DNA from 3 places in the Planococcus sp. TJ-307 genome. Region 2 is predicted to be linked to each of the others. Evidence: riboswitches for the same ligand, from Rfam matches in the RefSeq annotation. Region 2 holds a riboswitch; each other region holds the start of a gene.

Region 1 (10,527 bases), on a different contig from region 2:
TTTGCCATGGCCAATCCCAATCCCGAAATTCTGCCGCATTTAGCAAAACAAGCAGGTGCGCGAGTAGTCGGTACGGGACGTTCTGATTTTCCGAACCAAGTCAATAATGTATTAGCTTTCCCAGGGCTCTTTAGAGGAGCATTGGATGTGTTGGCGACAGACATTAACGACGCCATGAAGATCGCAGCCGTTGAAGCGATTGCAGGCTTATTGGAAACGCATGAATTGCATGAAGAGTACGTCATACCTAAACCATTCGACGTACGCGTCGCATCAGCGGTTGCAGCCGCAGTTGCCAAAGCGGCGATTGAAACGGGTGTTGCCCGCAAAACAATCGAAAAGGACGATATTCTGCAAAAAACAGCGAGTTTATCAGCGGTCGGAGATAATCGCATATTATAATAGAAGAAATCCATCCGTTTTAATGACGGATGGGTTTTTTGCGTTTTCTCTGAACGACTGCAAATGCTCAATACTCAAATAAACCCTATAAGCAATAAAAAATAGCCAGCACATCGCTTGTTAAAAAGCGAGTGCTGGCTATTTTTACGTATAAATGAGTTCTTTTTCTTCTGAAACAGCCGGTAGATTATGCTGTTCCTGGCGATAAACATCAATCAGGTCACATGGGCGACCAATAAACTCAGTCTGTCCATTTTTAATTTTGACGATGCGGTCTGCCAGGATATGGGCATCTTTCTCATCATGGGTAACAAAAATGGATGTGATATTTGCTTTTTTCAAAATATCTCGTAATTCTTTGCGTATTTTTTCCTGCAGTTCGGCATCCAAATTACTAAACGGCTCGTCAAGCAGCAGGAGATGGGGATTTGGAGCGAGCGCTCTGGCAATTGCTACACGTTGCTGCTGGCCGCCGCTCAGTTGGTGAGGATAGCGTTTTTCATAGCCCTGCAACTCCACCAGCTCCAAAACTTCCTGAAGGCGGATTCGCTTGGCTGCCCGTTTCATTCGGAAGAGCCCGAACATGATATTATCGGCAACCGTCAGATGTGGAAATAATGCGTAGTCTTGAAAAACCATGCCGATTCCACGTTTTTCAGGCTGTACAAAAGTCCGGTCATCCACAAGCACTTCATCTTGGATAGAAACCTTGCCGACAGAAGGTTTTTCAAGTCCGGCCAATAGGCGCAAAACAGTGCTTTTGCCGCTGCCGCTCCGCCCTAGAATCGAAATGACCTCGCCTTTTTTAATCTGCAATGAAAAACTATTGAGTGCAGTTGCTTTTGTATTGGCATAAGAAAAACTAAGATTTTCGATTGATACAAACATGTCAGTCCATCTCCTTCTCGAGAAACTTATAAAAGATCACAATGGCCAGGGCACTGATACCTACTATCAATAAAGAAGCTTGGGAAGCTTCCATAATTTTTTCATCACTTGCGTATTGAAAAGCTTTTGTGGAAAGTGTATCAAAATTAAAAGGCCTCAAAATCAAAGTCAATGGAATTTCTTTCAGCACATCAATGAAAACAAGGATGAATCCACTAATGATGGCACCTTTCATCATGGGCATATCTACTTTGAAGAAAGTTCTTGTCAGCCCAGCTCCAAGGAGGCGGGAGGCATCCTGAAAATCAGTACCGATTTTGTCATAACCGGTCTCTATAGAACTGTAGCCAATGGCAAAAAAACGAATGATGTAAGCAGTGATGAGCAGGATGATGCTGACACTAAGAACCAGCGTCGTATTCATGCCAGCCATTCGGTAAAGCGGCGCGAGAAATTCATCCAATGCCACAAAGGCGGTTACGACTGCCACCGCTATAACGGCGCCAGGAATAGAGTAGCCGAGAACTGTCAGTTTTGGCAACAACTTAGCGAACCTTCCTTGGACCAGGCGTGCAAAGTTGCCAACAATTAATGCAAACACAATTATGGCTGTCGCACTTAAGCCTGCTACGACAATCGAATTTCTCATATAGGACATAAATTCATCTAATGGAATGGTTCCAAACGTTAAAATCGTCCACTCGATCAATTGAGCAATCGGTATGAAAAATCCTAATGCCAGTATGCTTAAACAATAACCAGCAGCAGCGACTGCCTTCCAACCCGTTAATTGAATCAAGGGCAGCGGACGAACCTTGGTGGAAGAATAGCTATATTGGCGCCTGCCTCGCAGCACTTTTTCAATCAGCAATATGACAATTACAAAGCCCATTAAAGAAGCTGCCAACTTAATGGAGGTTTCAATATCTCCAAGACCAAACCAAGTTTGAAAAATACCCGTTGTAAAGGTCTGGATGCCGTAGTATTTCACCACTCCGTAATCGTTCAACACTTCCAAAACGACTAAACTGGCGCCAGCAATGATGGATATACGGGATATCGGTACAACCACTTGGAAAAATGTGCGCCATGGGCCTTTTCCAAGAAGCCGTGTACTTTCTATCAAAGAAGCAGATTGCTGCGACAGGAAAACTTGTGTAATGGTATAGACATAAGGATAGAGAAAAACTGTGTAAATAAAAATGGCACCGGGCAAATTCATGATGTCAAAGTAAGCCGGATTTAGTTCCATGCCAAAACGATCACGAAGTGTGGTCTGTATCACACCCGTATAGTTGAAAATTCCGTGGTACGTATAGGCTCCAATAAAAGGTGGTATGGAAAGAGGGAGGATTAGTGCCCATTTGAAAAATCGCCGGAAAGGAAACTGGTACTGGGCAATCAGCCAAGCCAGGCTCAAGCCTATGAATATCGTTGCGCCGGCAGTAGCGACAACGAGAATCAATGAGTTTTTGATGAACGACCACAGAACGAACTCTTTCATATGCTCCCAGTTTTCATTAGAGGGAGTAAAAAGCCCCGTCACAATTGTGATGTTTGGCAAAAACAACGCAGTGATAATCGCCATGGCCGTGACCGTCCAAATATTTACGTTTGCCAATCTTCTTTGCATCGCTTTGTCCACCTTTCCAATAACAAGAAACCCCTTGCTGCAAAATGCAGCAAGGGTCGAGCCTATTGATTATTTCCAGCCGACTTCATTAAAAATCAAAATTGATTTGGCATTGTTTTCTCCAAGAGCCGATAACGAAATATCCTGCTCTTTGAACTCACCCCATGATTTTAACAGTTCAGATGGTTCTACTTCTTCATTTACTGGGTATTCATAATTCGCTTCTGCAAATGTTCCTTGTGCTTCAGGAGCAGATAGGAACTCCAACAATTTTATCGCATTTTCTTTATTTTGGGATGATTTGACAACACCGGCTCCACTAACGTTAACGTGAGTTCCGTCTGTTTCCTGATTCGGGAAGAACAGGCCAAGGCTTTCTGCCACTTCAACTTCTGCAGGATCTTCAGAGTTCAGCATTTGTCCGAAATAGTAACTATTCATAATCGCAACATCACCCACGCCTGCCGCAATAGCTTTAGCTTGATCGCGGTCTCCGCCTTCAGGGTCACGTGCAAAATTGTTTACCAATCCTGCGGCCCATTCTTTTGCCTCTTCTTCACCGTTTAACTCAATGAATGAAGCAAGCAACGACTGATTGTAGACATTTTCGGAACCACGAATTAATACGCGGCCATTCCATTCATCTTCTGTCAACGCTTCGTACGTTGATAATTCTTCAGGTGTTACCGTTTCTTTGTTGTAAACAAGGACGCGTGCACGTTTTGTTAAACCGTACCACATTTGGTCAGTGTCACGGAAATTTTCCGGGATTTGTTCGTTTAGCAGGTCACTTGATACTGCTTGCAGCAAGCCATCATCTTTTGCACGGAACAGGCGGCCAGCATCAGCAGTCAAGAACAAGTCTGCCTCGGTGCCATCGCCTTCGCGTTTGATGCGCTCGAGCAATTCATCTGCTTCCCCTTTGATGAGGTTTACTTTGATGCCGGTTTCCTCTTCAAATTTTTTGTATAATTCATCGTCTACATCATAATGTCTTGCGGTATATAAGTTAACCTCTGTGCTTTCCGCTGCTTCTTCAGAATTGCCATCTGCTGCAGGAGCGGATGTATCCGTGTTTCCACATGCTGTTAAAACAAGAAGTAAAAATGCCAAAACGACGTAAATCAGTTTGTTCATGAGTGTCTCTCCCTTAATTGTATAAGTTATATTTCAAATGAAAATCATTCTCATTTTCAATTATAAGGTGCTAACTGATAAAGTCAACCAGATTTTGAGGAAAACAATATTTTATCAATATATATGTCGAATATATAGCGGGAAGCAGCCTTGTTCATCTTACTCCTCATTTTTTAAGAAAGAAAATAAGGAGGAGATTCTGCGTCTTTCACAGGTTTGGAGCCGTATATTGAGTTATTTCCGCATTAGAAAAACGGGCTTGCGCAAAATATAAGAACCCTTTAGCTAACTAGCAAAAGGGTTCTAATTCGGCAATAATTTAGTATTTTATTGATACGGCAAGTTCTTGGTTTAATTAGCAATACTCAGCCCATTACGGCGGGCTACTTGGGCCAATGCCTGATTTAGGTCTTGGACCAGATCATCCGGATGTTCAAGGCCAACAGAGTAGCGCAGCAAGCCATCTGTGATTCCACGTTTTTCACGTTCTTCGACAGGCATTGAGCCGTGGGACATGGTTGCTGGGTAAGACAGGATCGATTCAACAGCACCCAGGCTGACAGCAAATACGGGAATTCTCAAATGATCCACAAAGACACGGGCTGATTTTTTATCAGCTAAGCGGAAGGAGAGAACGGCGCCTGCGCTTCTGGCCTGGCGTTCGTGAATCGGATTGCCAGGATGAAATGAAAATCCTGGGTAGTAAACTTCTTCGATCAATGGATGGTTATGCAGATATTCTGCGATTGTGCGTGCCGATTCGGACGACTGTCCCAACCGGGCACCCAATGTCTTGATGCCTTGAATCAGCAAGTAAGAATCTTGTGCGCCTAGAACCGAACCAAAAGTATTTTGAATAAAGCCCAGCCGGTTTCCAAGTTCTTCATCTTTAGTCACCGCAAGTCCTGCGATGACATCGCTGTGTCCTGACAGGAATTTCGTTGCGCTATGGAGAACGATATCTGCACCAAGCGCCAACGGATTCTGGTAAAGGGGCGTCATGAATGTGTTGTCGACGAATGTCAGGCAGCCATTGGCTTTCGCTAGTTTTGCAGCGATTTCGATATCTGTAATGTTCATGACCGGATTAGATGGAGTTTCCAAATAAACCACTTTCGTATTCGGCTGAATCGCGTTCGCCATTTCGTTCAAATCGGTCATATTGACGAATGTGTATTCGATATTAAATTTGTCCAAAACTTCGGTAATGAACCGGTAAGTTCCCCCGTAGACGTCCTCTGAGACGAGGACGTGATCACCTGAAGATAGGAGCATGAAAGCGGAAGAAATAGCGGCCATTCCTGATGAAAAGGCAAATCCACGTTTGCCGCCTTCTAGGTTAGCGATAGTTTCTTCCAATGCCAGACGAGTCGGATTTCCAGAGCGGCTATAATCAAAAGGCCCAAACGAATCAAGACTCTTCTGATGAAATGTGGAAGATAAGTAGATGGGTACGTTAACGGCCCCAGTTTGCGGGTCAACTCCGGTAGAGTGGATAAACTTGGTTTCAATACGATCCGTCATATTCAACAACCTCCTCTTTCAATTTCGAAAATGCCTGCGACAGGTCAGCAATTAAATCTTCAGCGAGTTCGACACCGACCGAGAAGCGCAAGAGCCGGTTGCAAACACCGCGTTTGGTGCGTTCTTCAAATGGAATGTCTGCATGGGTTTGGGTAGCGGGATACGTAATAAAGCTCTCAACGCCGCCTAAGCTCTCGGCAAAGGTAATTAACTTGATGTTTTCCAGGAAAGGCCCGACCCATTCTTCTTGCTGCAAGCGGAATGACAGCATGCCGCCTCTTCCGGGATACAGTACATCCGAAATCGCGGGCTGCTCGGCAAGAAAAGCGGCAATCGCTTTTGCATTGGCTTCATGTTGACGCATGCGCAGAGGCAAAGTCTTTAATCCACGGATTAGCAGCCAAGAATCAAAAGGCGACAGTACCGCGCCGACGGAGTTATGGAACATCGAGAGTTTTTGACAGATGCTTTCTCCTTTTGCAACAACTAGACCCGCGAGAACATCATTGTGTCCGCCAATGTATTTTGTGGCACTGTGGATGACGATATCTGCTCCCAATTCGATCGGCTGTTGGAAGAAAGGAGTAAGGAAAGTATTGTCGACAATCAAGAGCAGATTATGTTTTTTTGCCAATCCGGCATAAGCGGCAAGGTCGATTTCCTGCATCAGCGGATTGGTCGGTGTTTCAATAAAGAGTGCCCGGGTATTTATCGTAATTTTTTCTTCGGTGTCCTGTACATCTTCAAACGCTGCATATTTCGGGTGGATATTGTAAGCTGCTGCAAAATGGTCCAATAGGCGATAAGTTCCGCCATAAATATCTTCCGGCACTAATAGTTCATCGCCTGGACGAAAAAGAGACAAAACCAGTTGGATGGCTGCCATGCCGGAACTACAGGCAAATCCGGCATCAGCGCCCTCAAGTTCTGCAAATCCTTCTTCCAGAACAGAACGCGTTGGATTTTTTGTTCGTGTGTAGTCATAGCCAGTTGATTGCCCAAGCCCTTGGTGTTCATAGGCCGTCGATAAGTATATGGGCGGGTTGACCGCTCCCGTTGCCGCGTCGCTGCGATTGCCTAGTTGAACCAATAACGTTTCCAAGCTGTGTTTTGTCATTTCACTCATCCTTTCAACAATAAAACAGGGGCTGTTCTTCAAAAGAAGAAAGCCCCTGTCTGGAAATGCATTCTTCTCATCTGGTAGGCAGCGCCTATTGGAATTAGCACCGTAGTCTTCGTCAGACTGGTTGCTGAGACTTCACAGGGCCAAGTCCCTCCGTCTCTCTAGATAAGAAATATCTTATGAAGTTATAAGTCGTTCTGTTTCGATGTTTTTAATCTTAAATCATTTAGTAGAGGAAAGCAAGGATGAAAACCAAATAGTTGAAATAAAAAGAAAATTGAAAAGGGAAGATAGGGGGAATTATTGTATATGATTCTAGTACTTGCATCACGCAATTGCGCTTTTCTTATTGTTCAGCTCCTAGGACCATAAGCCACTCCAGCTGTACGGCTGAAGAAACGCCGTTTCGCCGGAGCGTCTTATGCCCATCGGACCTCCACGGGCGCTTGCGCTTTTCTTTGTCCAGCTCCAGCGCCCAGCTCTTCGGGTCATAAGCCAACCCGACTGTGCGGCAAAGAGCGCCGCTTTGCCGGTCTGGCTTATGCCCGTCAGAGCTACACGGGCGCTTGCGCTTTTCTTTGTTGTCCAGCTCCAGCAGCCAGATTCTAGGGTCATAAGCCACTCTGGCTGTGCGGCTAAAAAACGCCGCTTCGACAGCGTGTCTTATGCCCGTCGAATCTACATGGCTGCTTGCGCTTTTCTTGTTCTGAGCAGGAAAAAGGAAGTTTTTGTGAAATATCGCTACAATGGAAGGGAATAGGAGTGGAATAGATATGGAAATTAAGAAATTTGAAAATATACCATTGGGTGTGCTCGATTTGGCGCCGATCAATGAAGGTGCGGAAACGGCACAGACGTTTATAAATAGTGTGGAATTGGCACAGCATGTAGAGCGGTTAGGATTCCATCGTTATTGGTTGGCGGAACATCACAATATGCCCGGTATTGGGAGCTCAGCAACATCGGTCCTGATTGGCCATATTACAGGCGCGACAGAGTCTATTCGTGTAGGTTCAGGCGGAGTTATGCTGCCGAACCATGCGCCGCTTGTGATTGCCGAACAATTTGGCACATTGGAAACCATCTATCCGGGCCGCATTGATTTGGGCTTAGGCCGTGCACCTGGGAGTGATCAGGCAACTGCTTATGCATTGCGCCGGACATTGCAAAGCAGTGGAGATGATTTCCCTCAGCAGGTGGCAGAGCTGGAAAACTACTTTTCAGAAAATCCGGTGGGGCGTGTTCGTGCTTATCCCGGAACTAATTTGAAAATTCCGCTTTGGCTGCTTGGATCAAGCGGATTTAGTGCACAACTTGCCGCATTGAAAGGGTTGCCGTTTGCATTCGCCAGCCATTTTGCGCCAGATTATATGATGCAGGCGCTGCAGCTGTACCATCAGAACTTCAAGCCTTCTTCCGTTTTGGCATCACCATATGCCATGCTCGGGGTTAACATCATTGTGGCGGAAACTCAGGAACGTGCTGAATGGCTTGCGACTTCATCTCAGCAGCAGATGTTCTCGTTGATGAGAGGGGAGCCGACGACGTTCCAAGCGCCGATCGACAACTTAGAAGAGGTATGGACAGATCGAGAAATTGCGATTTTCCGTGACAAGCTGGATTCCGAATCGATGATTGTCGGAACACCAGACATCGTCAAACAAAAACTGAAGAACTTTATTCTTAAAACAAGAGCCAACGAAGTTATCGTCAACTCGCCGATTTTCCATCAGGAAGACCGCTTGCGTTCGTATGATTACGTGGCAGAAATGATGAGTTAAGCCAAAACCCCGTTCATTTTTTTGAACGGGGTTTTTTTGCATAAAAATGGCCTCTCTGTTGCAGAGAGGCCATGATTTGACATCAATGAAGATCTTTCACTTGTTCATCTTCCCGCTGCCGCCGTCTTGGAATCTCGTCTTCTTCATAAGCTGGATAGTCAGGTGCGCCTTCGCCAATCATGTTCAGAACCGCATTGAAATCGTCGTCTATACGAAGTTCAGCTTCACGGGGATCGAGTACTTTGCGTTCCATTATGATTAACCTCCTTGTATGATATTGTGCAGCTAGCTGGCAATGAACGCGGAGTCCTTATCTACTTCTATTATACAGGCTATTCTGATAATAAAAAAGCGGGGTTACTTGGAAATCTACAGTTCTATTTCTACTGGTTTTGTTAGCTAAAAAACCGCTGGAGCAATGGCACCAGCGGTTTTTAACGTATTTATTGCTGATTGATTTCTGCGTTCATAACCATCGATTCAAAGAACAAAGAAGGTGAGTCTTCATTCCACTCAAGAGAAGGGAGGTCTGCTGTTCGTTCATCTAGATCACCATAAGCAAGCTCTGTTCGTAGGTCATCGGTCAATTCGAGTTTGACGTATGGACCTTCCGGCGTCAGCCAGTTTAGCTGGGACAAGCGGTTTTCAAGTGAAAAAGTGATCCATTCATCTTCCGCTTCTTCCGTTTCAAATAACGGTTCTGGAGCAGCCATTAACCATGTCTGGCTCGAATGTTTAGGAGGCAGCCACAAGTTTTTCGACAACACACCTTCTTCAGTGGTAAATTCAGCAATCTCATGGCGCAGCTCCTGCACCCATTCACCATTGCCAAGTTGCAGGCTGCGGGATACATAGACGTTGCCAATCAGAATTTCACCAGCGTCTTTTGTGAATACTCCGTAAGGATTAGTTGTTGGATCTGGACCATAAAGTGCTTCATCGAGTCTAACGGTCGGTTCAGGATTCCAAGACTTAAATTCCGCATTTTCCAATCCGTTGACGTTCAATGAGAAAGTATAAGGAATCCAACCGGTATTTTGGATTTCTTCAAAAATAATGGACGTGCCGTTTGGCAGCGATCGGTCAACCAATGTGTACGTGCCAACGTCCAATCCAAGAAACGTCATATTGTATATTTGTGTAAAGTCTGAGCCATTCTCACTGGTTTCGGGTTCACTGAGTGTAATGAACGTCGGTTTTTCAACTGATAAAGAAACATTATTTTGCGAATAAAGTTCCACTTCATTTTTTAGAAACATGACGGCTGTAAAAATGATCAGCGACATGAAAAATAAGACTCCCAGTAAAATAATAATTTTTCTAAACACATTTCCACCTCTGTTTTCTGCATGTTTGCCAAAACTGATTATAACATGTCGAGGTGTTAAGCAGCCTGTCCATATTTGAGCATCAAATGAACAAACAGAATCAACAGCGACAAAAAACAGGCATCCAAGGGATGCCTGTTACAATACTTTAGCCAAAAAATCTTTGGCACGTTCAGTTGTAGGGTTGCTGAAAAACTCGACCGGCTGGCCTTCTTCAACAAGGACGCCGTGGTCAAGGAACAAAACACGGTCTGCAACTTCCCGAGCAAAGCCCATTTCATGCGTAACAACGACCATGGTCATACCGGATTTCGCCAAATCTTTCATGACGTCCAGCACTTCTTTGACCATCTCTGGATCGAGTGCTGAAGTAGGTTCATCAAACAGCATCAGTTCAGGTTCCATTGCCAACGCACGCGCAATGGCAACACGCTGCTTTTGGCCGCCTGACAAGCTGTTTGGATAGGCTTTTTCTTTTTCGGACAAACCAACTCGTTCAAGCAGGAGGCGAGCCTTCATTTCTGCTTCTGCTTTTTTGACGCCTTTAGCTTTCATTGGTGCATAGGTCAAATTTTCAAGTACCGTCAAATGCGGAAACAAATGAAAATGCTGAAACACCATGCCGATTTGCTGGCGAATCTTATGGATATTTTTTTTAGATGCCGTCAAGTTCTTGCCGTTGATTTCAATCGTGCCGGAAGTTGGAACTTC
Region 2 (10,527 bases):
GTCGTAAATGGTTTGGACGAGAAGTTCCGGTTCCCGCGAAATAATTTTATACGTCTTCGAGCCACTGAATCCTTCTTCGACCAGATGAATCACTTTGGATGCGATAAAATAAGCAATTCCGGAAAGGAACGCGCCTTGCAAGCCGAAGACGAAGGAAACGATGATAAAGACGAATATGTTCAGGAACAAGATCATGTCACTTGTCCCGAATGGCAATTTGCGTGACAGCAGCACGGCTAGCATGTCGATGCCGTCAAGCGCACCGCCGTTTCGCAGCGCAACCCCCATGCCAAAACCGATGATGATTCCGCCAATAACGGTAATCAATAAAGTGTCGCCCTCAATAATAGGCGGGATATGGTGCATGAGAGTCGTCGCATAGGCGAGGGAAGCAATGCCAATAGTGGAGTAAATGGCGAAGCTTTTCCCGATTTGCTTATATCCCAAATAGACAAAGGGAATATTCAAGACTGCAATCAGCACGCCCAGTGGCATGCCGAATAATTGGGAGCCAACAATGCTGATGCCCGTGATGCCGCCATCTGATACATTATTCGGAATCAAGACAGCTTCAAGGCCATATGCAGTAACAAACGCACCAATGATAATGGCCAGTGCCCGTAAAACTAATTTTCCTTTATTTGCTTTTCGTTTTGTAGATGGCATACTCATTCTCTTCCTCTTTTCTGTAGTTGCCCAGCTGATCTTTTTCACTCTAATTATTAAATATAATCCTTTTATTGCTATTTTAGTAGAGCAAATTTAGAAGAAGTCGTCTGCCAAAATGAATCTTCATCAAGTATCGCTTTTTAGGGTATAGGTAAGTATCCAACATTCGGTAGACTATACCTATTTAAATGAGGAGGCTAAACGATGAACATCGGAATCATCGGCACAGGAAATATCGCCACGTATTTATTGGAACAGGTGAATACCAACAAGGTAGCCAAAGAAAGAAGAATAACGGCAGTTTTTGGCCGCAACCAGCAAGCGGGCCGCCGTTTGCATGAACAGTTTGGGGTCGATTTCCATACAGATATTCACAAATTCTTAGAGACGCCGATTGATCTCGTCGTGGAGGCAGCGACTGTGGAAGCTGCTCATCTTTACGTGAAAGAGATCGTTGCCCATCAAAAAGACCTCGTCGTCAGCAGTATCGGCGTCTTTAAAGATGCCGCTCTTCTGACTGATGTTAAAGCTATGGCTGAGTCTAGCGGAACACAGGTTTTCCTGCCTTCCGGTGCAATTGGTGGACTGGACATCCTGCAATCGGCGAAAGCAGCTGGTGGCTTGGAGCGGGTTCAGCTTACGACACGGAAATCACCCGCATCGCTTGGGATTCAAGCAGAGCAAGAGAAAGTACTATTTGAAGGTTCTGCAGATGAAGCCGTTGAAAAATTCCCGAAAAACGTCAACGTCGCGATGACACTCGCACTTGCGGGAATCGGTATCGAGAAAACGACAGTGCGCATCATTGTCGACCCGGCTATGGAACGGAATACGCACACAATTGAAGCAGAAGGGGACTTCGGGAAACTGCAGCTGCAAGTGGAAAACAATCCGATGCCGAGCAACCCGAAGACGAGCCTTCTCGCTGCGTTGAGTATTTTAGCTGTATTACAGAATAAAGATGGGGCATTGAGAATCGGCAACTGAGTTGGACAGTGAGCTGAAGCCGAACACCTATTTTATACTTTTAAGAACGTAAATGAAGTAAATCAACCGAAAAAAGCCCAACGCAAAGACTGCGTTGGGCTTTCCAAGTCACTCCCCAAAAATTTCTTCAGAAACTTCCACGATATACCGCAGTTTGTCCCATTGTTGCTGTTCGGTGAGGATATTGCCGTGGTGGGTGGAGGCAAATCCGCATTGCGGGCTGATGCAGAGCTGTTCGAGCGGGACATATTGAGCTGCTTCTGCGACGCGAGCTTTGATGGTTTCTTTGTCTTCAAGTTCGCCGTTTTTCGAAGTGAAGACACCAAGCACCACGCGTGGGCCGCCGGCTGGGATATGTTCCAGCGGCTGGAAGCTGCCGGAACGTCCGTCGTCGTATTCCAGGAAAAAGCCATCGACTTGTTCTTTGGCGAAAAGTGTTGGCGCAATGAGCGCGTAGCTGCCTTCAAATGCCCAATCGGATTGATAGTTGCCGCGGCATAGGTGGGTCGTGATCGCCAAATCTTCTGGCTGATCTTTCAAAACGGCGTTGGTAACGCGCAATGCCAGGTCGATCAAGTAATCCCGGTTGTATTGTCCGTCATTGAACGGAATGTCGGGTGATGACAATCCTGCAATATAGACATCGTCAATTTGAATATAGCGGGCACCTGCAGCGTAGAATGCTTGGAAGGCATCGCGGTAAACTTGGATGATGTCTGTTGCATAATCTTCAAGATCCGGATAAATGCGCTCATTGCGAATGCCTTGGTTGAAAAATTGGTTTGGGCTTGGAATGGTCAGCTTCGGAATAGCACGGCCCCCAACGATTTCTTTAAATTCAATGAAGTCTTGGATGAATGGGTGATTTTCATTGAAGGTGGCTTTGCCGGTATTGCGGACATCGTAAGCTTCCGTTTCTACATTTTTGAATTGATAGCCTTTTTCCGGCGTGTATCCTTCAAATCCGTGAATCTCTGCCATGAAATCAGTGTGCCAGAAGGTGCGGCGAAATTCGCCGTCTGTCACAGCTTTCAGGCCGACTTCAATTTGTTTGTCGACGATGTGCTTGATTTCAGTTGTTTCGATGGCTCTTAATTGTTCTGCCGTAATGCGGCCATCTTTAAACTCTTTTCTTGCCTGATGGATGCTGTCCGGGCGGAGCAAGCTTCCTACGTGATCTGCTTTGAAGGGCGCTTTATTGACTCGTTTCGTTGGATCGGTGATTGGATTGGCCATGTTGCATTCCCACTTTCGGTTTTTAGTTTTTAGTTAACGTGCGATCTTCCCAAATAAAAAATGGGACTTTCTTCAAAAAGAAGAAAGCCCCATGTATGGAAATGCATTCTTCTTATCTTCTAGGCTCTAACACCTATTGGAAGTAGCACCTTATCCTGTAACAGAATGGTTGCTGAGACATCACAGGGCCAAATCCCTCCGTCTCTCTTGATAAGAAATAGATTATTAAGTTAATGGTTTGTCGATGTGTTACACAATAAAGCAATTTCCAGATAAATGCAAGAAAATGTACATCCTGTTTTTTCTATTGTAAAAAATTCAATCAATGATGATGGCCTTTCCTTGTTCACGCAACGCCTTTAACGATGCCCGCATGGTGCTAAGTTGTTCATCGGTATGCCGTTCCCAGACACCGAGCTCTGCGATTACTTTAAGAGGCGATTGGGAACGGTAAGAGCGTGTTGGATTGCCTGGAAATCGCTTGTTGGTTAAATTCGGATCATTCTCAAAATCACCTACTGGTTCTACAAGGTAAATTCTCTCTTTGGCAGTAGAAGCCGCTAGTTCGGCACCCCATTTGGCGGCTTCCAATGTTGCCGTGAAATAGATGTAATTGGATTTTTTGTTCTGGTAATTGGACGGATGCTGCGCCTGCAATAAATCCCCAATCTTCAATTCCGCTTTTGTCCCATGAAAGAAAGGACCTGGATCTAAAACCTCTTTTGTTTCATTCATATTGATCTGCCTCCGTTGTTTCTATCGCTTTTCCTGATAAGTTGCCCGAGTCCCGGAAGACAGTGCCAACAGCTCCAGCAATTGGTCCACCACTCTTTTTCGCGTATCAAAGTCGAACGGTTCGCCGCATGGCCGTCCCATTTTAAAGTGGACGTGGAGGGTGCGGGGAGCGCCGACTTTGTCGGTAATTTCCGGGAACAAAGTGACCATGGCGGTTGGGATATGTGAAGCTTCTAAAGCCCGGGCATACAGCCCAAGCACGTTATGGCAAGATCCTCAGCCAGGCACCAAGAGCGCGGCGTCAATTCCTTCGTTATGGAACAATTCGACCACTTTGGGAATGAAATCTTTCTCGGCTGTCGTCGTGTCCAAGATGCCGCCGTTCAATCCAATGTGGATGTCCGAAACACCCCCAATTTTTCCATCGACTGCAGCGTCCTTTAACTGGTGGAGCGGGAAGACGATGGACGGATCGGCTTTGGCGAACTTTGTGTCGAAGTAAAGGTGCGTCACTGTCAACTCCTGCTCTGCGGCGTCTGCCGGGACGATCCGAAATGAAGGATCTCCCGCTGGATTGTCCACATCAAACGGCTCGTCTGATTTTAGGTGGACACCGGCAGTTGACACCAGTGCTACTTTGCATTGGTCCAATGGTTTTGGCAAAACGGCTTCAGGCAAGTTGTTGTTTTCTGTCATATGGCTCATGGTGAATTTCTGGTAGGCAGTCGTGAAATTGCTGGAAAACGTCCGGGACAATTTCGATTTGAGTCGGGTTTTCATTTTCATGTCAGCCATTCCTCCAGTTCAAAGAGTCTATTGGATAATATTCGGTGGCAGCGCAGAAATTCCTGTACAAATGCTGTGCATTCTAGAGCACGGCAAAACAAAATTTTAGATCCGAATAGCTAATGCTAAATGCAAAACAACCGCGTCCTGGAATTCAGATGGGTCCAACCCAGTAATGTCCAGAATCTTTTTCAGGCGATAGCTTAGGGTGTGGCGATGAATCTTTAACCGGGCAGCAGTTTCTGCATGGCTTTGATTAGCGGCAAAGTATGCTGTCAGTGTTTCACATAAAGGTTCACTCAAACCCGCTAAGATTCTGCCAGTGAATTTGGCGAGTTCATCTTGAGAATTCCGCTTTAGAAGCGCCATCAATTCCACGTCTTCAAAATAAATCAGCTGCTGGCCGGGGGTGCCAAAGTCCAAGGCATTGCGCGCGGCCAAATAAGATGTTCGGATATCAAAAATGCTGTCGACGGCTACGCCGACTCCGATTCTTCCAGGGGCACTTTTCTGCAGAAAATGAAGTAAATTGTACAGTTCTTCTTCCATTAGGGATGGCTCTTCATTCGCCACCAACAGGAAAATCTCATTCAGCTGTGAGTGTCCAGCGACGACAGTTTGGTTTTGAAAATGCCCTTCCAGCTGTTCGATGATCCGGTGGGAAGGAGAAGGCGGCTTTTTCAATTCAATCAGCAGTGTGACAAAAGACATTTTGTTTTCGAACCCCATTTGGAAAATCCGTTCACGAACAGCCGCAGACAAAGGTTTGCCGCTTGTCAGTTCTTCGAAAATCAACTCATTGCGCTTGCGGTTCCATTCGATGTGGGAGGTGATGAGCGACTGGTGGACCATCATTTCTGTGGTCAGTTGAACAAGTGTAGAAATTTCTTTTAATTCTTCCGGATTGCCGGTGATTCCGATGACGCCGACCAGCTTTCCTTGAAAATGGATCGGCATATTGATGCCAGGTTTTACACCGTGCCATTCCGCCAAATTGGCTTCTGTGATGGAGAGGGTTTCGCCGCTTTTGGCAACGTGCACTGCACCTTCATGAATTTTTTCGATCCGTTCCGCTTCACCTGACGCCAAAATCATGCCATTGGGATCCATGACGTTCAAATTGCGGTTCAGGCGGATCATGGTTTGTTCGACAATTTCTTCTGCTAGTTGTCTTGTAATCATAAATGCGCCCCTTGGTATATATATTCTAAATATTTCGATAAAAAATATGTACACTCAGTATAATGTATCTCCAACTTCTTTTCATTATAATTTTATGTAAGCGCTTTAATAAAGCGGCAAGGAGGTTTTGGCAATGAAAATCATGATAGCCCCCGATTCTTTTAAAGGCAGCTTGTCTGCCATGGAAGCAGCGCAGGCAATGGAAAGGGCCATACAAGAACTAGACATCGGAGCGGAAATCGTTTTGATGCCGGCAGCGGATGGCGGGGAAGGTACGATGAGTACGATGGTGGAAGCGACTGGCGGAAAATTGGTCGCTCACCAGGTTCAGGATCCAATCGGGCGGACCGTTTCCGCCTGTTATGGAATTCTTGGGGACGGCAGAACCTGCGTAATTGAGATTGCGGAAGCATCCGGGTTGACCTTGCTGGAAAAACACGAACGAGATCCACTAGCAGCCTCTTCTTTTGGTACTGGAGAATTGATCCGCCATGCCTTGGATGCCGGTTTTCGGAGCTTTATCATTGGGCTTGGCGGCAGTGCTACCAATGACGGTGGTGCGGGGATGCTCGAAGCACTTGGCATGAAGTTTTTAGACCGAAGTGGAAAGATTTTGGCGCGTGGCGGCGGTGCACTTGCTGAGCTTGCAGAACTGGACGTTTCTAGTTTTGATTGCCGCATTTCCGAGAGCACCTTCCTGATTGCTTGTGATGTGGAAAATGTCTTAATCGGTGAACATGGGGCTTCGGCGGTATTCGGACCTCAAAAAGGGGCATCTTCTCCTACGGTACAAAAGCTCGACGCCAATCTGCAGAACTTTGCGGACATTACCGAACGGCTGACAGGCATGTCGCTCCATGATAAAAAAGGGGCCGGTGCTGCGGGAGGTGCCGGCGGGGCGATGCAGGCATTTTTTGCTGGGGAAATGAAACGCGGCGTTGATGTTGTTTTGGAGGCCATTTCGTTTCATGCTCATATGGACACGGTCGATTTGGTTGTGACCGGTGAAGGCAAAACAGACAGCCAGACCTTATCTGGAAAAACACCTTTAGGCATTGCTGAAGCTGGAATGAAAGCAGGCAAACCGGTTCTCCTAATTTCCGGAATGATTGACAGTCAGAGTTCGGTGCTGGTGGAGCCCTACTTTACTGAAATCCATGCGGTCGTGGATGGGACGGTAACAGCGCAACAGTCGATCGCCAATCCGTACTACCGGCTGAAAATGAAAACGCAAACGGTTGTTGGAGTTTATTTGAAAAAACAAAAGGGGTGCTGACATGTTATTTTTCATTATTGCTTTAAGTGTTGTATTGGTTGTGTTGTTGACTGCGGTCTTTAAAGTTCATCCATTCTTATCGTTATTGATCGGGGCCTTCTTCATGGGAATCGCATCCGGCATGCCGTTGGCAGACGTCGTGCTCAGTGTCAATGAAGGTTTTGGCGGGTTAATGACCAGTATCGGGATCGTTATTGTTGCAGGTACCATTATTGGCGTTATTTTAGAAAAATCCGGTGCTGCATACCGGATGGCAGAAGTAGTTTTGCGATTGATCGGTGAAAAACGGCCGCAGCTGGCCATGTCGATTATTGGCTTTATCGTATCGATTCCTGTTTTTTGTGATTCTGGATTTATTATTTTATCAAGCTTGAAAAAAGCATTGGCAAAACGTGCAAAAGTTTCGATTGCTTCAATGTCTGTCGCGCTTGCGACAGGTTTGTACGCGACGCATACATTGGTACCGCCAACCCCAGGGCCAATCGCAGCTGCCGGCAATATCGGTGCTGAAAATTACTTGGGGACAATCATTTTAATCGGCTTGATCACTGCGATTCCTGCGGCGATTGTCGGCTATATTTGGGCAGTCAAAGTTGCTTCAAAAATCGTAGTGCCGGAAGATACAGTCCAAAGCGGCGATTTGAACTATGAAGAAGTCATCAAGTCGTTTGGTCAAATGCCTTCTACATTCAAAGCGTTTTTGCCGCTGGCACTTCCTGTGCTGTTGATCGCCGCGGGGTCAATCGCCAGTGTTCTTGGCGGTGACGACGCACTGACAAATACGATTAGATTTTTAGGTTCGCCGACTGTCGCACTACTGTTTGGTGTGTTTGCGGCTTTCTTATTGCTTCCAAAATGGAACGAAGAAACTTTGTCTGGTTGGATTGGCGAAGGGCTGGTAAGTGCGGCTCCGATCTTGTTGATTACGGGTGCCGGTGGTGCGTTCGGCCGCGTTATCACCAATTCAGGCGTGGCGGATGTGATTGCAGGCATGGACTTGTCTGCACTTGCCGGCGGTTCATTGTTCCTGTTGATTCCTTTCTTTATCGCAGCAGCATTGAAAACAGCTCAAGGATCTTCAACTGCCGCACTGGTTATCACTTCAACTTTAGTAGCGCCTTTATTGCCGACTCTTGGGGTTGAAGGTGCAGTGCCACTCGCGCTAGTTGTTATGGCAATTGGTGCAGGGGCAATGACTGTGAGCCATGTCAACGACAGTTTCTTCTGGGTTATTACACAATTCAGCGGAATGAAAGTAACAGATGCCTACAAAGCTCAGACTATGGCGACTTTATTGCAAGGGGTTACGACAATTGTCTTCACGATGATTTTGTGGACGATTCTTGTGTAACGATTAACACGCATGTGCAAGGAAAAGGGAAACCGCCTTTCTTAGGAAAGGCGGTTTTGGGTTTGGAAAAGTAAGGATGGGTTTCTCTAATAAAGTCCTTCAGTATGGACATTCAAACAATTCTGCTTCTATAATAAAATATGTATAATAATTATACAAAAACTATATAATGAAAGTTTTTAAGACTCGTAGACAGGGAATTAAAAGGACTATGCAAATACTTTTGCTCGGCAAACAAATTTTAGGAATAAACATACTTGAGAGATGAAAGGCGGTACATATATGGGGAATGAGACTAAATCAGTAATCGTCATCGGGGGCGGCCTTGGCGGCTTGTCCGCAGCCATTTCGCTGGCGCAAAAAGGGTACGCGGTTTCTTTATACGAAAAAAATGACCACATCGGCGGAAAAGTAAATCGCCTGGAGCAGGACGGTTTCGGTTTTGACTTGGGTCCGTCGATTTTAACGATGCCGCATATTTTCGACAAATTGTTCCAAGGCAGCGGCAAGCGGATGGCGGACTATGTGCCGATCAAACGGCTGGAACGCGAATGGCGTTCGTTTTTCCCGGATGGTACGGTGCTGGATTTGTACCACGACCTGCGCTTGATGGAACGGGCAAACCCGGCGCTTTCCAAAAAGGACATGAAAGAGTATTATGCGCTATTGAAATATGCGCAGCGGATTTACAAGACGACCGAACACAGCTATTTGAAAGAAGGCTTTGAGTCGCCGAGGGAAGCCGTTGCACAAAATGGCATCTTAGCAACCTTGATCGGCTTCGACTTGACTTCTACGATGTACGGCGCGATTTCCAAACGCATCAGCAATCCGCATTTGCGTGACATGCTTTCTTATTATGTGAAATACGTTGGTTCTTCGCCATACAGCGCGCCGGCGGTTCTCAACATGATGATTTATATGCAGCATGCACAAGGCTGCTGGTACGTAGAAGGCGGAACGCATAAACTGGCGGAAGGTTTGGAGCGTCTGGCAAGAGAAGAAGGCGTTCAACTCCATACGGGGATGGGTGTAGTTCAGGCGCATACGAATGAAAACAAAAAAATTGCGGGCATTAGACTCGAAGACGGTTCATTCAAAACGGCCGACTATTACGTGTCGAATATGGAAGTGATTCCATTCTATAAAAAAATGGTTGATGCCGACGAGAAGTTTGTCACCAAGCTGGTGAACAAATACGAGCCATCAAGCTCTGGCCTCGTGCTGCATCTCGGTGTCAAGAAGACTTATCCGTTCTTGAATCACCATAACTTTTTCTTTTCCGAAAACTTGCACGAACAGATGGAAAAAGTGTTCGAGAAGCACGAGCTTCCGGACGACCCGACCATTTACTTGGTCAACGTCAACAAAACCGATCCGACTCAAGCACCACCCGGGCACGAAAACATCAAAATCTTGCCACATATTCCCTATATTCAAGACAAGCCGTTTACGCCTGAGGAATACCGGCAGTTTGAAGAGCGCGTACTCGACAAGCTGGAACGCATGGGCTTGCACGGTTTGCGGGACAATATCGTGACGCGCGATGTTTGGACGCCGCACGATATTGAACGCACATACGGCTCAGACCGCGGAGCGATTTACGGCACCGTTTCCGATAAAAACAGAAACGGCGGCTTTAAGCACAAAAAGCAAAGCGAACTTTACGACAATCTCTACTTTGTCGGGGGCACTGTCAATCCAGGTGGCGGTATGCCGATGGTGACACTCAGCGGCCAGCAAGTGAGCGATAAGATTGTCAAACGTGATCAGGCAGCAAAGCGGTAACGGGCGATTTTGTGAAGGTACTCAAATAAGTGGAACTCTCAAAAGTGGCACAATCGCTTTTGAGAGTTTTTTTATTGCAGGAAGCAGTAAGAATCAATCAAAACTTTATTTCATCATAACAAAAAAACGAAGAAAACTTAGTTTACTCGTTGCACTAAGTGGTGGAATATGGTTACAATACTGATAACGCTTACAAGATGAGAGGAGGAGAGAGCAGTCAAATAAAGCTGCTTTCGATTGCCAAATGAAGAATACCAAGCTGTTGTACATCGTTGGAATTACACTAGTAGCCACATTAGGCGGTCTTTTATTTGGTTATGATACCGCTGTTATCTCAGGTGCAGAAGGTTCGCTGCAAACATATTTTACGGATAGCTTGGGACTCAGTTCCTTTATCCATGGGTTAACGGTTTCCAGTGCATTGATTGGTTGTATTATCGGAGGAATTTTATCAGGATACTTTTCTGCACGGATTGGCCGCAAATACACGTTAATTGTGGCAGCATTATTATTCCTG
Region 3 (10,527 bases), 160 kb from region 2:
AATACTGAACCATGAACGTAAGGGGCGGTTTGAAAAAACTTTCAGAAGACAGACAACCCAGTTCTTTGTGCACTGCGAGTTCTTTGATCATGGGCCCCATTGCCATCATGACCGGCAGCCATTTATGCACAGCTCTCCATTTGTTGATTCGCATGCCGATAACAAAAACGACGATTCCCTCGTGGCTTTCAGCAGTGTATCTTCCGGGAAAGACGTTTGCGCTCATTGTTTTTCCTCCTCATAGACTTAAGGTCTTGTTTGCTTCATCACACCATTCGATTGCAGCCAAAGTGGTCCGTATTCCGTAATCCAGCGTCAAAAGCCAAAAAGGGGCATCCGCTTGATCTCGCAATTGCGTATTGATCATTTCTTGAATTGCTCTATACGTGTTCAGGCGGCCGGTCAGTTTTTCACGAAAATCTGCTAAATGACTGAGTGTATCCTGAACATCCTGGTTTCCGCTGAAAAATAACTTGAGCAGGAGTTCATTTTTTTCACCGGGCAGCTGCTGAATCGGCTGCTGGATCCATTCTTTTAGAGCACGCTCGCCTTCGTTAGTAATCGTGTATTCTTTTTTGTCCGGCCTGCCTTCCTGAACTTGAGATTCCACGGTGGCATACCCTTGATCTACCAACAGTTTCAATGTCGGATAAATTTGTCCGTAACTGATTTTCCAAAAATGGTTCAAGCTTGTATCGATCATTTGCTTGATCGAATAGCCAGTGCGGCATTCTGTTGTCAGCAGCCCGAGTATGGCATATTGAGTATGGTTTTCTTTTGCCATGGATTCACATCCTTATATCTTTTTGATATATATCTATTTGCTATAAAAATACTCTCTTTTTGACTTTTTGTCCAGTGATTATTTAAAAATGATTTAATGCCTGTATAAACAGGTAAAGAAACAAAAAGGAGTGTTTGCGGTGGAGAAAAAAGATGAGCATGTAATCCATTCTGACCTTGCGGCTCCTGACAAACTAACGGAACAAATGGCAGAGTCTCTTCCATTGCCTGTGAAAAATTGGCTTTATGCAATTGGCGCTGTCGGTCACGAACAAATTGCGAGCGTCAGCTTCAAGCAACTTGGTTGGATGAAACAAAAGCCGGAGCAAAAAAAGTGGATGGCCTCGGAAGCCGAACAAACGAGCTTTACCGACCCGCCTGCATTCTACTGGTCTGCAAAGATGAAAATGGGAAAGGGATTATTCATTACGGGGAAAGACAGCTTTACTGCTGGCAAAGCCAGTATGCGGATCAAACTTGTGGGCATCTTTCCAATGTCACAAACTCCTGACAATGAGAAGACCAATGAGTCTGCGCTGCAGCGCTACTTAATGGAGTTGGCTTGGTATCCAGCAGCGGTGTTCAGTCCATTTATCAAATGGGAGCTCGTGGATGTGCACACTGCGAAAGCAACGATTACGTATGAGGGCTTGACCGGATCAGCAACCTATTTCTTCAATGAGCAAAGTAAGTTGTTGAGGGTCGAGGCTTTGCGCTATAAAGGCAGTGGCAAAGACGCATAACGACAGCTCTGCATCGGAACTATCAAAGAGCATCAGCAGGTAGAAAGATTGAAGATGCCCGTAAAAATGGAGGTCAGCTGGGTGATAGAGGGTAATACATTTACTTGGTATAAGTTTGATGTGTCAGAGATTCGATTTAATCCCAAAAATGCATCTACATTCTAAAAAATTCTGAAAGCAAAAAGTTTTTGCGGAATAACACAGAAATTTCATTGTTTTTCGACAGATTGCCTTGACCTGTTCCATAGATACAGGTACCATATTTAGAATACTTAAAACAGAATAGTGAATTCTTATCAAGAGAAGTCGAGGGACTGGCCCGATGAAGCTTCAGCAACCAGCCGAAAGGTCAGGTGCTAAATCCAGCAGGCAAGCAATTGCCTGGCAGATGAAAAGGAACGAGTTTGATATCGTAAAGCCTTCTTTTTCATGAAGGCTTTTTTTGTATATATGGGGGGTTGAGCAGGATGGGTTTATTAGACGAATTAAAGACCAGGATTTTGACGGCGGACGGGGCCATGGGTACATTGCTGTATTCGTACGGCATTGAGTATTGCAACGAGGAACTGAATTTGCAACGACCGGAAATTATTGAAAAAATCCACCAGGACTACATCAAAGCCGGAGCGGATATCATCCAAACCAACACATATGGAGCAAATGCAGCGAAACTGGCCCGTTACGGACTGGAAGAGCAAGTCGCGGACATCAACAGAGCCGCCATTGGAATCGCGAAACGTGCGGCAGCGCCAGGAGGACAATTTGTTTTCGGCACCATTGGGGGAATACGGGGAATCCGTAAAAGCGACGCTACGCTGCAGGAAATCATTGCGATGGTCGACCAGCAAGCCAATCATTTGCTGTCTGGAGATCCGGACGGCTTGTTGCTGGAAACGTATTACGATTTTGAAGAGTTGGCAGCAACGGTCAAGTATTTAAAAGGCATCACCGATACCCCGCTGATTGCCCAAGTGTCCATGCATGAGCCGGGCATCCTGCAAAACGGTATGTCGCTGAACGATGCCCTGCATCAGTTGGAGACGCTTGGAGCCGATATCGTCGGTGTCAACTGCCGTCTCGGCCCTCACCATACCATCCAGGCTTTTGAAGAAGTCACTTTGCCTGACAAAGCATTTCTTTCTGCTTATCCCAACGCCAGTTTGCTTGATGTAGAAGACGGACGAATCGTCTATGAATCGGAAGCGGATTATTTTGGCCGTGCCGCTTTGTTATTAAGAGAAGAAGGTGTGCGTTTGATCGGCGGCTGCTGCGGCACAACGCCGAAGCATATTGAAGCCGTGAAAAAACATCTCGGTAATTTGCCTCCGATTTTCCATAAAGAGGTAACAGCAAGAAAACCAATCATCATTCGTGAAGCAGAAGCATTAGAAGTGAAGCCGCTTCACGAAAAAGCCAAAACAGAACGAACCATTATTGTGGAATTGGATACGCCGCGCCATTTGGATACGGCTAAATTTTTAGAAGGATCCGTCGCTTTAAATAAAGCCGGTGTTGATGCCGTAACAATGGCGGACAATTCGCTGGCATCGCCGCGCATCAGCAATATGGCGATGGGCTCCATCCTCAAACACAAGGAAAACATTCGGGCACTCGCTCACATCACATGCCGCGACCGCAACTTAATCGGCCTGCAGTCGCATTTGATGGGGCTCGATGCGCTCGGGATCCATGATATACTCGCCGTAACAGGTGATCCAACCAAAGTCGGCGACTTCCCGGGAGCTACCAGTGTTTATGATGTGTCCAGCATGGAATTGATTCAATTGATTAAAAAGCTGAATGAAGGCATTTCATTTTCCGGCAAGCCGTTGCGGAAAAAAGCCAACTTCTCTGTTGCGGCAGCATTTAACCCGAACGTCCGTGTTTTGGACCGAGCAGTGGCAAGGCTTGATAAGAAAATCGAAAGCGGTGCGGATTATTTCATCTCGCAGCCGGTTTATACAAAAGAGAAAATCATCGAAATCCACGAAGCGACAAAACATTTGGAAACGCCGATCTTCATTGGTGTGATGCCGCTGACCAGCATCCGCAGTGCTGAATTCCTGCACAATGAAGTGCCAGGCATCAAACTGTCGGAAGATGCACTGGAACGCATGCGCGCATGCGGCGACGACAAAGACCGCGCCACTGCAGAAGGCATCCAAATCGCAAAAGAATTGATTGATACAGCAGCGGAGCTGTTCCATGGCATTTACCTCATAACTCCGTTTGTCCGTTACGATATGACCGTGGAATTGATTCATTACATTCGACAACTAGATCAACAGAAAGAGAGCGATCGCAGCCATGTCCAAACATCTTATTGAACAACAACTTGAAAAAAGAATCTTGATCATCGACGGAGCCATGGGCACGATGATTCAAAACGTCGATCTTTCTCCCGAAGATTTTGGAGGCGAAGAGTTTGACGGCTGCAACGAGTATTTGAATATTGTCCGTCCGGATGTTATCGAAGGGGTCCACACGGCTTACCTCGAAGCGGGAGCCGATATTCTCTGTACCAATAGCTTTGGCGGCACACCGATTGTTTTGGATGAGTATGGGATCGGCAGCCAGGCGGCGGAAATCAACCGGCGTGGAGTGGAAATTGCGAAAAAAGCAGCCGCTGCTTTTTCAACGCCGGAATGGCCGCGTTTTGTGGCGGGTGCTATCGGGCCGACCACAAAAACGCTGTCTGTTACAGGCGGTGCCACATTCGATGAAATGCTGGGAAATTTCTATGTACAGGCGAAAGCCTTAATCGAAGGCGGCGCAGATTTGATTCTCTTGGAAACAAGCCAGGACATGCTGAATGTCAAAGCGGCAACGATTGGAATCAAGCAAGCTTTTGAAGAAACCGGAATCGAGTTGCCGATCATGGTGTCAGGAACGATTGAACCGATGGGCACTACGCTTGCGGGCCAAAGCATCGAAGCCTTTTACATTTCAATCGAGCACGTGAAACCGTTATCGGTTGGCTTAAACTGTGCAACCGGCCCGGAATTCATGACAGACCACATCCGATCGCTGTCTGAGCTGTCGGACGGCTATGTCAGCTGTTACCCGAACGCCGGCTTGCCGGATGAAGAAGGGCATTATCACGAAACACCGGAATCGCTGGCGAAAAAATTGCGGGGCTTTGCCGATAAAGGCTGGCTGAACGTAGTGGGCGGCTGTTGCGGTACGACGCCAGCCCATATTCAAGCGGTGCGTGAAGCAATGGAAGGTCTGCCTCCGAGAAAACCGGATCCTGTCGATCACGGCCATGTGGTTTCCGGCATTGAACCGTTGCAGTACGATGAAACCATGCGTCCATTATTCATTGGTGAACGTACCAACGTCATTGGTTCCCGCAAGTTCAAGCGGTTGATTGTAGATGGCCAGTTTGAAGAAGCTTCTGAAATTGCCCGCGCGCAAGTGAAAAACGGCGCTCATGTTATTGACATCTGTCTGGCGAACCCGGATCGGGATGAAGTCGAGGACATGACCAATTTCATGAAAGAAGTCGTCAAAAAAGTGAAAGTGCCGCTGGTCATTGATTCCACGGATGAAGAAGTGATTGAAGTGGCGCTGAAATTCTCACAAGGAAAAGCCATCATTAACTCAATCAACCTGGAAGACGGGGAAGAGCGGTTTGATGCGGTCATGCCGCTGGTGAAGAAATACGGAGCGGCAGTCGTTGTCGGAACGATCGATGAGGAAGGCATGGCGGTTACGCGTGAGCGCAAGCTGGAAATTGCGTTACGGTCGTATGACTTGCTGGTCAACAAATGGGGACTGGCGCCGGAAGATATCATTTTTGACCCACTGGTCTTTCCAGTCGGTACCGGCGATCAGCAATACATCGGCTCTGCAGTGGAAACCATTGAAGGCATCCGCCTGATCAAAGAAAAACTGCCGCGCGCATTGACCATTCTGGGCGTCAGCAACGTGTCATTTGGTTTGCCGCCGGTTGGCCGTGAGGTATTGAATGCCGTTTATCTCTACCACTGCACGCAGGCAGGTTTGGACTACGCCATCGTCAACACGGAAAAGCTGGAGCGCTATGCATCGATTCCAAAACAGGAAATCGACATGGCCAATGAATTGCTGTTTACAACTACAGACGCCACTCTGGCTGATTTTACGGCTTTCTACCGTGATAAGAAGAAAGAAAAAACCGAGGACGACATCCCGAAAACGGTGCCCGACCGCTTGGCTTACTATATTATAGAAGGAACAAAAGAAGGCTTGATCCCGGATTTGGAAAAAGCATTGGAAATGTACGATGAACCGCTCGATGTCATCAACGGACCATTGATGACAGGGATGGCCGAAGTAGGCCGGCTGTTTAATGACAATCAACTGATTGTTGCCGAAGTGCTGCAAAGCGCAGGCGTCATGAAAGCGGCGGTTTCATTCCTAGAGCAGTTCATGGAGAAAAAAGAAGACGATTCCGGAAAAGGGAAAATCGTACTGGCCACAGTCAAAGGCGATGTCCATGACATCGGCAAAAACCTGGTCGAGATCATCTTGAGCAACAACGGCTTTAAAGTGATCGACGTCGGCATTAAAGTAACGCCGGCTACGTTGATCGAAGTGATCCGGAAAGAAAAACCGGACATGATCGGCTTATCCGGCTTGCTGGTCAAATCAGCCAAACAGATGGTCATCACCGCGCAGGATTTCAAGGAAGCAGGCATCGATGTGCCGATTCTGGTCGGCGGCGCCGCACTGTCGAGACGCTTTACGGAAACCAAGATTTCAGCGGAATATGACGGACCGGTTATTTACGCGAAAGATGCCATGCAAGGGCTGGACCTTGCGAACCGGCTGCAAAGCGGTGCAGGAAAAGCTGAGCTGTTATTGGAATTGGATGCCCAGCAGGAAAAACGCCAAGCTTCAGAAGCGGTGCGCGCAGCCAAACCGGCTGTTGCAGTTGCTGAGAAACCGGTCAAAATGGTTCGCGAAGATGTACCTGTCTACGTACCGAACGATTTGCGCCGCCATGTACTGAAAGATTATTCAGTGGCGCATTTGTATCCATATGTGAATATGCGCACTTTAATCGGCCATCATCTTGGGTTGAAAGGCTATAGTGAGAAAACCTTGTCGCAAGGCGATCCGCGTGCTGTAGAATTGCACGAACTGGCGACTAATTTCCTGGGCTCCGGCCTGTTGAAGCCATCTGGACTTTATCAGTTTTTCCCAGCTCAAAGTGATGGCGATGATGTGGTCGTTTATGACCCGAAAGACGCCAAAACGGAAATCGAGCGCTTCACCTTCCCACGCCAATCGGCTCCGCCATTCCTGTGCCTGTCCGATTACTTGAAATCTGTGGACAGCGGCGAAATGGATTACGTGGCCTTTATGCAAGTGACGGCAGGATTTGGTGTACGGGATGAAGCGACACGCTTGAAAGAACAGGGCAAGTTTTTGGAAAGCCATGCACTTCAAGCAACCGCGCTGGAACTGGCGGAAGGCTTTGCCGAGCGCATCCACCAGGAAATCCGCGACCAATGGGGCTTTTCAGATGCCACGGACTTCTCGATGCGCGAGCGCTTTGCTGCGAAATACCAGGGACAGCGCTTCTCCTTCGGCTACCCGGCTTGTCCGAGCCTGGAGGATCAAGCAAAGCTGTTCAATCTCATCAAACCCGAAGACATCGGTGTTCATCTGACAGAAGAATACATGATGGATCCGGAAGCTTCGGTATCCGCCATCGTTTTCGCTCATCCAGATGCCAGGTATTTCATTGTGGATTGAAGAGAAAAGCGAAAGCGCCCATGTAGATTCGACGGGCATAAGACAGACCAGCAGAGTGGCGTTCTTTGCCACGGCGCTGGGTTGGCTTATGACCCGAGAATCTGGGCGCTGGAGTCTGGACAAAAGAAAAGCGAAAGCGCCCATGTAGATTCGACGGGCATAAGACAGACCAGCAGAGTGGCGTTCTTTGCCACGGCGCTGGGTTGGCTTATGACCCGAGAATCTGGGCGCTGGAGTCTGGACAAGAGAAAAGCGAAAGCGCCCATGTAGATTCGACGGGCATAAGCCGCGGTAATCTGAACAACTAGAAAAAATTAGTAAAAGCAGGAACAGGAAATCGTGGATTTCCTGTTCCTGCTTTTAACATAAAGAAAAAAGGCGGCCAGCATTCAGCTGACCGCCTTTTTCGATAGCATCAATTCACTTTATCCAACAAGAAGCCATAGCCTTCTGCTTCCATTTCTGCTTCAGGAATAAACAGCAGGGCAGCGCTGTTCATGCAATAGCGCAGTCCGCCTTTATCTTCGGGGCCATCAGTGAACACATGGCCTAAATGGCTGTCGCCTGCTCGGCTTCGGATTTCAGTCCGTTTCATAAACAACAAACCGTCGTCGTGTTCGGTAACGACATTCGGGTCAATTGGCTTGGTAAAGCTCGGCCATCCCGTTTCGGAATCGTATTTATCCGCAGAAGAGAACAGCGGCTCGCCAGTGGTGATGTCGACATAGATGCCAGGCTCGTAAAAGCCATCGTATTCATTGGAAAAAGCGGGCTCTGTCGCGTCTTCCTGCGTTACTTCGTATTGAATGTCTGTCAATTGTTCTCTTAATTCTTCGTCACTTGGCTTCGGATAAAGCGCTGGATCGATCAATGATTGGGCATCTTCGCCTAACTCTTGTCCTTCCAGGCTATCAAACTCTACATGGCAATAGCCGTCTGGATTTTTTTCGAGATAATCCTGATGGTATTCTTCTGCCAAGTAATAATGCTCGAGCACTTCGACTTCAGTAACAATCGGGTCATCGTAACGTTCTTTCTCAGCTGCGACTACTTGATCGATAACAGCCCGGTCGGCTTCATTTTCATAATAAACACCCGTCCGGTATTGCTCGCCTCGGTCATTGCCTTGCTGATTCAAAAGTGTTGGATCGATAATCATAAAGTAATGGCCGAGCAGCTTCTCGAGATCCACACGTTCCGGATCGTAGCGGACATGGACGGTTTCAGCGTGCCCGGTATTTTCCCGGATCACTTCTTCGTAAGTTGGATTTTCGGTATTGCCATTGGCATAGCCGGAGGTGACGTCATAAACGCCGTAAACCCGTGCCATGTAGGCTTCGACTCCCCAGAAACAACCGCCGGCAAGCCAGATGTCCTCTAAGTTGTCGGTGTTAAAATCAAGGTCCACATTTGGGTTATCGGGATATTTGGAAGTACTTGTAGATGCTGTCTGTCCTGATGCGGTATTGCTGGAATTGCCTGCGCTTTCGGCTGAACAGCCCGCAAGGACGATAAGGAATACTAATAAAAATCCTATAAATAAACTCTTTTTCATATCAAATCTCCAGCCTTTCTTGTTGAGGTGTTCATGAGCCAACCATCGTCCATTTCCGAAAATGAGTCCAATGTGACGAAAAAAAGGAGATTGTAAGCGGTATCCTATCGTTTCTACCTTCAGTTTAATCGAATGCTTGTAAAAGAGGAACTGAAGCGGTTCGGAAAAAACTGATAATTTGTCCGGTTTGTCACAAATTCGATTTATGGGTTCACTGTAGTGGAGGAGCTTTTGATTCCCGTGCTAAGATGCAAGAACGAGTAAAGGGGGCAGACAGATGATTTCATTGAATATATTGGACTATTCGCCGATTGATGAAGGCGAGGCGGCAACGACATCTTTGAAGCAATCAACGCAGCTTGCTCAGCTGGCAGAACGGCTTGGGTTTAAGCGCTTTTGGGTAGCTGAGCATCATCAGGTGGCATCGGTAGCAGGAAGTACGCCAGAAATGCTGATGATGCATTTGGCAACGTCTACCGAGACGATCCGCATCGGTTCGGGAGGCGTCATGCTGCCGCATTACAGCGCCTACAAAGTTGCGGAAAACTTTCGAATGCTCGAAGCATTGCATCCCGGCCGCATTGATCTGGGCATCGGCCGTTCCCGCAGCTACCGGATGGTCAACGAAGCGTTGAATGAAAGCAAAACCAAGCGGCTGTCTTATGACCAGCAATTGGTGGATCTTCAAAAGTATTTTGCAGATGACACCGTCAGCGAACACCGTTTCCAATCACTTCAGGCCATGCCGATTGTCGATACGGCGCCAGAGTTGTGGCTGCTTGGAACCGGACAAGGCAGTGCCCGGCTTGCAGCTGAAAAAGGAATGGGCTATGCATTTGCTCATTTTGCGAAGCCATCCCGGCAAGGAGTGGAAGTGGTGGATGCGTACCGCGCGGAATTCCAGCCATCGCAGTTTTTAGCAGAACCGGAAGTAATCATCGCGGTTTTTGCAGTCGTCGCCGAAACAGAGGAAAAGGCCGAAGAGCTGGCCGCCGCGTTCGATTTGTGGCTGCTGTTTGTCGAATCCGATTCACCGCCTCCTTATTATCCATCTATCGAAACAGCAAAAAAGCGCGGCTTTAGTGCAAGCGAGAAGGAAAAAGTTAAGCGCAACCGGCAACGCATGCTGATCGGCACCGCCGAACAAGTAAAAGCACAGATCGAAGCGATTGCCGAGCAATACGCTACAGACGAAATCACCATCATTCCCAACATTTCTGGAGCCGATAACCGAATGACCGAACTGCGTTTATTAGCCGAAGCATTTAATCTTCCTGGAAAATGAAACCATTTGTGCCTTTGCTGCGTATAAAGTAAAAATGCAGAAGGGACGGAGATGGCGGATGGAAATCGAAACGAAAGCGAAGGAAAAGAAAGAGAAGAAAGATCGTTGGTGGATTGTCGATGTGATGGATTTCTTTGAGTTATTTTTCTTTCTTCCACGTTTGGTCTTGCGCTTTTTCAGGGATTGGTAAGGGGATTTTTGGGGTTTAGAAAGTATTGAGCAGCTTGTGGAAAGTATTTGGGGCCAAATAGAACGTATTTCAGCTGAAATGGAAAGTATTTGGCTGCCAATAGAATTTATATCCAATTAAATGGAAAAAAGCCGCCCGGGTAGGCGGCTTTTCATCATCTTATAGCTTCGCGAAATCAGGATCAGCGACTTTCACCAATTGCTTGCCAAGGTTGGTGCCTTTAAAT

What was found. Region 2 has a riboswitch for S-adenosylmethionine ahead of AC4EHK_RS12680 (5-methyltetrahydropteroyltriglutamate--homocysteine S-methyltransferase). Riboswitches for the same ligand answer to the same signal wherever they lie in the genome.
Region 1: another riboswitch for S-adenosylmethionine. It lies ahead of AC4EHK_RS04680 (methionine biosynthesis PLP-dependent protein); the one in region 2 lies ahead of AC4EHK_RS12680 (5-methyltetrahydropteroyltriglutamate--homocysteine S-methyltransferase).
Region 3: another riboswitch for S-adenosylmethionine. It lies ahead of AC4EHK_RS13400 (bifunctional homocysteine S-methyltransferase/methylenetetrahydrofolate reductase); the one in region 2 lies ahead of AC4EHK_RS12680 (5-methyltetrahydropteroyltriglutamate--homocysteine S-methyltransferase).

Annotation. Positions count from the first base shown of each region.
Region 1 covers NZ_JBZDOJ010000001.1:968,434-978,960, forward strand. Annotated here, with positions in the region: gene ystJ (NADP-dependent malic enzyme) at 1-402, shown strand, start outside; gene AC4EHK_RS04660 (ABC transporter ATP-binding protein) at 547-1,290, opposite strand; gene AC4EHK_RS04665 (ABC transporter permease) at 1,292-2,923, opposite strand; gene AC4EHK_RS04670 (Fe(3+) ABC transporter substrate-binding protein) at 2,993-4,060, opposite strand; gene metC (cystathionine beta-lyase) at 4,412-5,584, opposite strand; gene AC4EHK_RS04680 (methionine biosynthesis PLP-dependent protein) at 5,568-6,701, opposite strand; SAM riboswitch class I at 6,775-6,879, opposite strand; gene AC4EHK_RS04685 (hypothetical protein) at 7,054-7,329, opposite strand; gene AC4EHK_RS04690 (LLM class flavin-dependent oxidoreductase) at 7,481-8,488, shown strand; gene AC4EHK_RS04695 (hypothetical protein) at 8,571-8,741, opposite strand; gene AC4EHK_RS04700 (hypothetical protein) at 8,932-9,774, opposite strand; gene AC4EHK_RS04705 (amino acid ABC transporter ATP-binding protein) at 9,955-10,527, opposite strand, start outside.
Region 2 covers NZ_JBZDOJ010000003.1:210,747-221,273, reverse strand. Annotated here, with positions in the region: gene AC4EHK_RS12690 (YitT family protein) at 1-672, opposite strand, end outside; gene nadX (aspartate dehydrogenase) at 874-1,656, shown strand; gene AC4EHK_RS12680 (5-methyltetrahydropteroyltriglutamate--homocysteine S-methyltransferase) at 1,765-2,892, opposite strand; SAM riboswitch class I at 3,002-3,109, opposite strand; gene arr (NAD(+)--rifampin ADP-ribosyltransferase) at 3,211-3,627, opposite strand; gene AC4EHK_RS12670 (hypothetical protein) at 3,649-3,888, opposite strand; gene AC4EHK_RS12665 (glycine/sarcosine/betaine reductase selenoprotein B family protein) at 3,904-4,413, opposite strand; gene AC4EHK_RS12660 (CdaR family transcriptional regulator) at 4,519-5,595, opposite strand; gene AC4EHK_RS12655 (glycerate kinase) at 5,729-6,871, shown strand; gene AC4EHK_RS12650 (GntP family permease) at 6,873-8,222, shown strand; gene AC4EHK_RS12645 (phytoene desaturase family protein) at 8,505-10,010, shown strand; gene xylE (D-xylose transporter XylE) at 10,255-10,527, shown strand, end outside.
Region 3 covers NZ_JBZDOJ010000003.1:368,797-379,323, reverse strand. Annotated here, with positions in the region: gene AC4EHK_RS13415 (DUF4188 domain-containing protein) at 1-226, opposite strand, end outside; gene AC4EHK_RS13410 (PadR family transcriptional regulator) at 239-784, opposite strand; partial or broken gene AC4EHK_RS13405 (DUF6920 family protein) at 990-1,691, shown strand; SAM riboswitch class I at 1,817-1,921, shown strand; gene AC4EHK_RS13400 (bifunctional homocysteine S-methyltransferase/methylenetetrahydrofolate reductase) at 1,994-3,853, shown strand; gene metH (methionine synthase) at 3,834-7,271, shown strand; gene msrB (peptide-methionine (R)-S-oxide reductase MsrB) at 7,687-8,826, opposite strand; gene AC4EHK_RS13385 (LLM class flavin-dependent oxidoreductase) at 9,104-10,111, shown strand; gene AC4EHK_RS13380 (hypothetical protein) at 10,170-10,301, shown strand; gene AC4EHK_RS13375 (NADP-dependent oxidoreductase) at 10,461-10,527, opposite strand, start outside.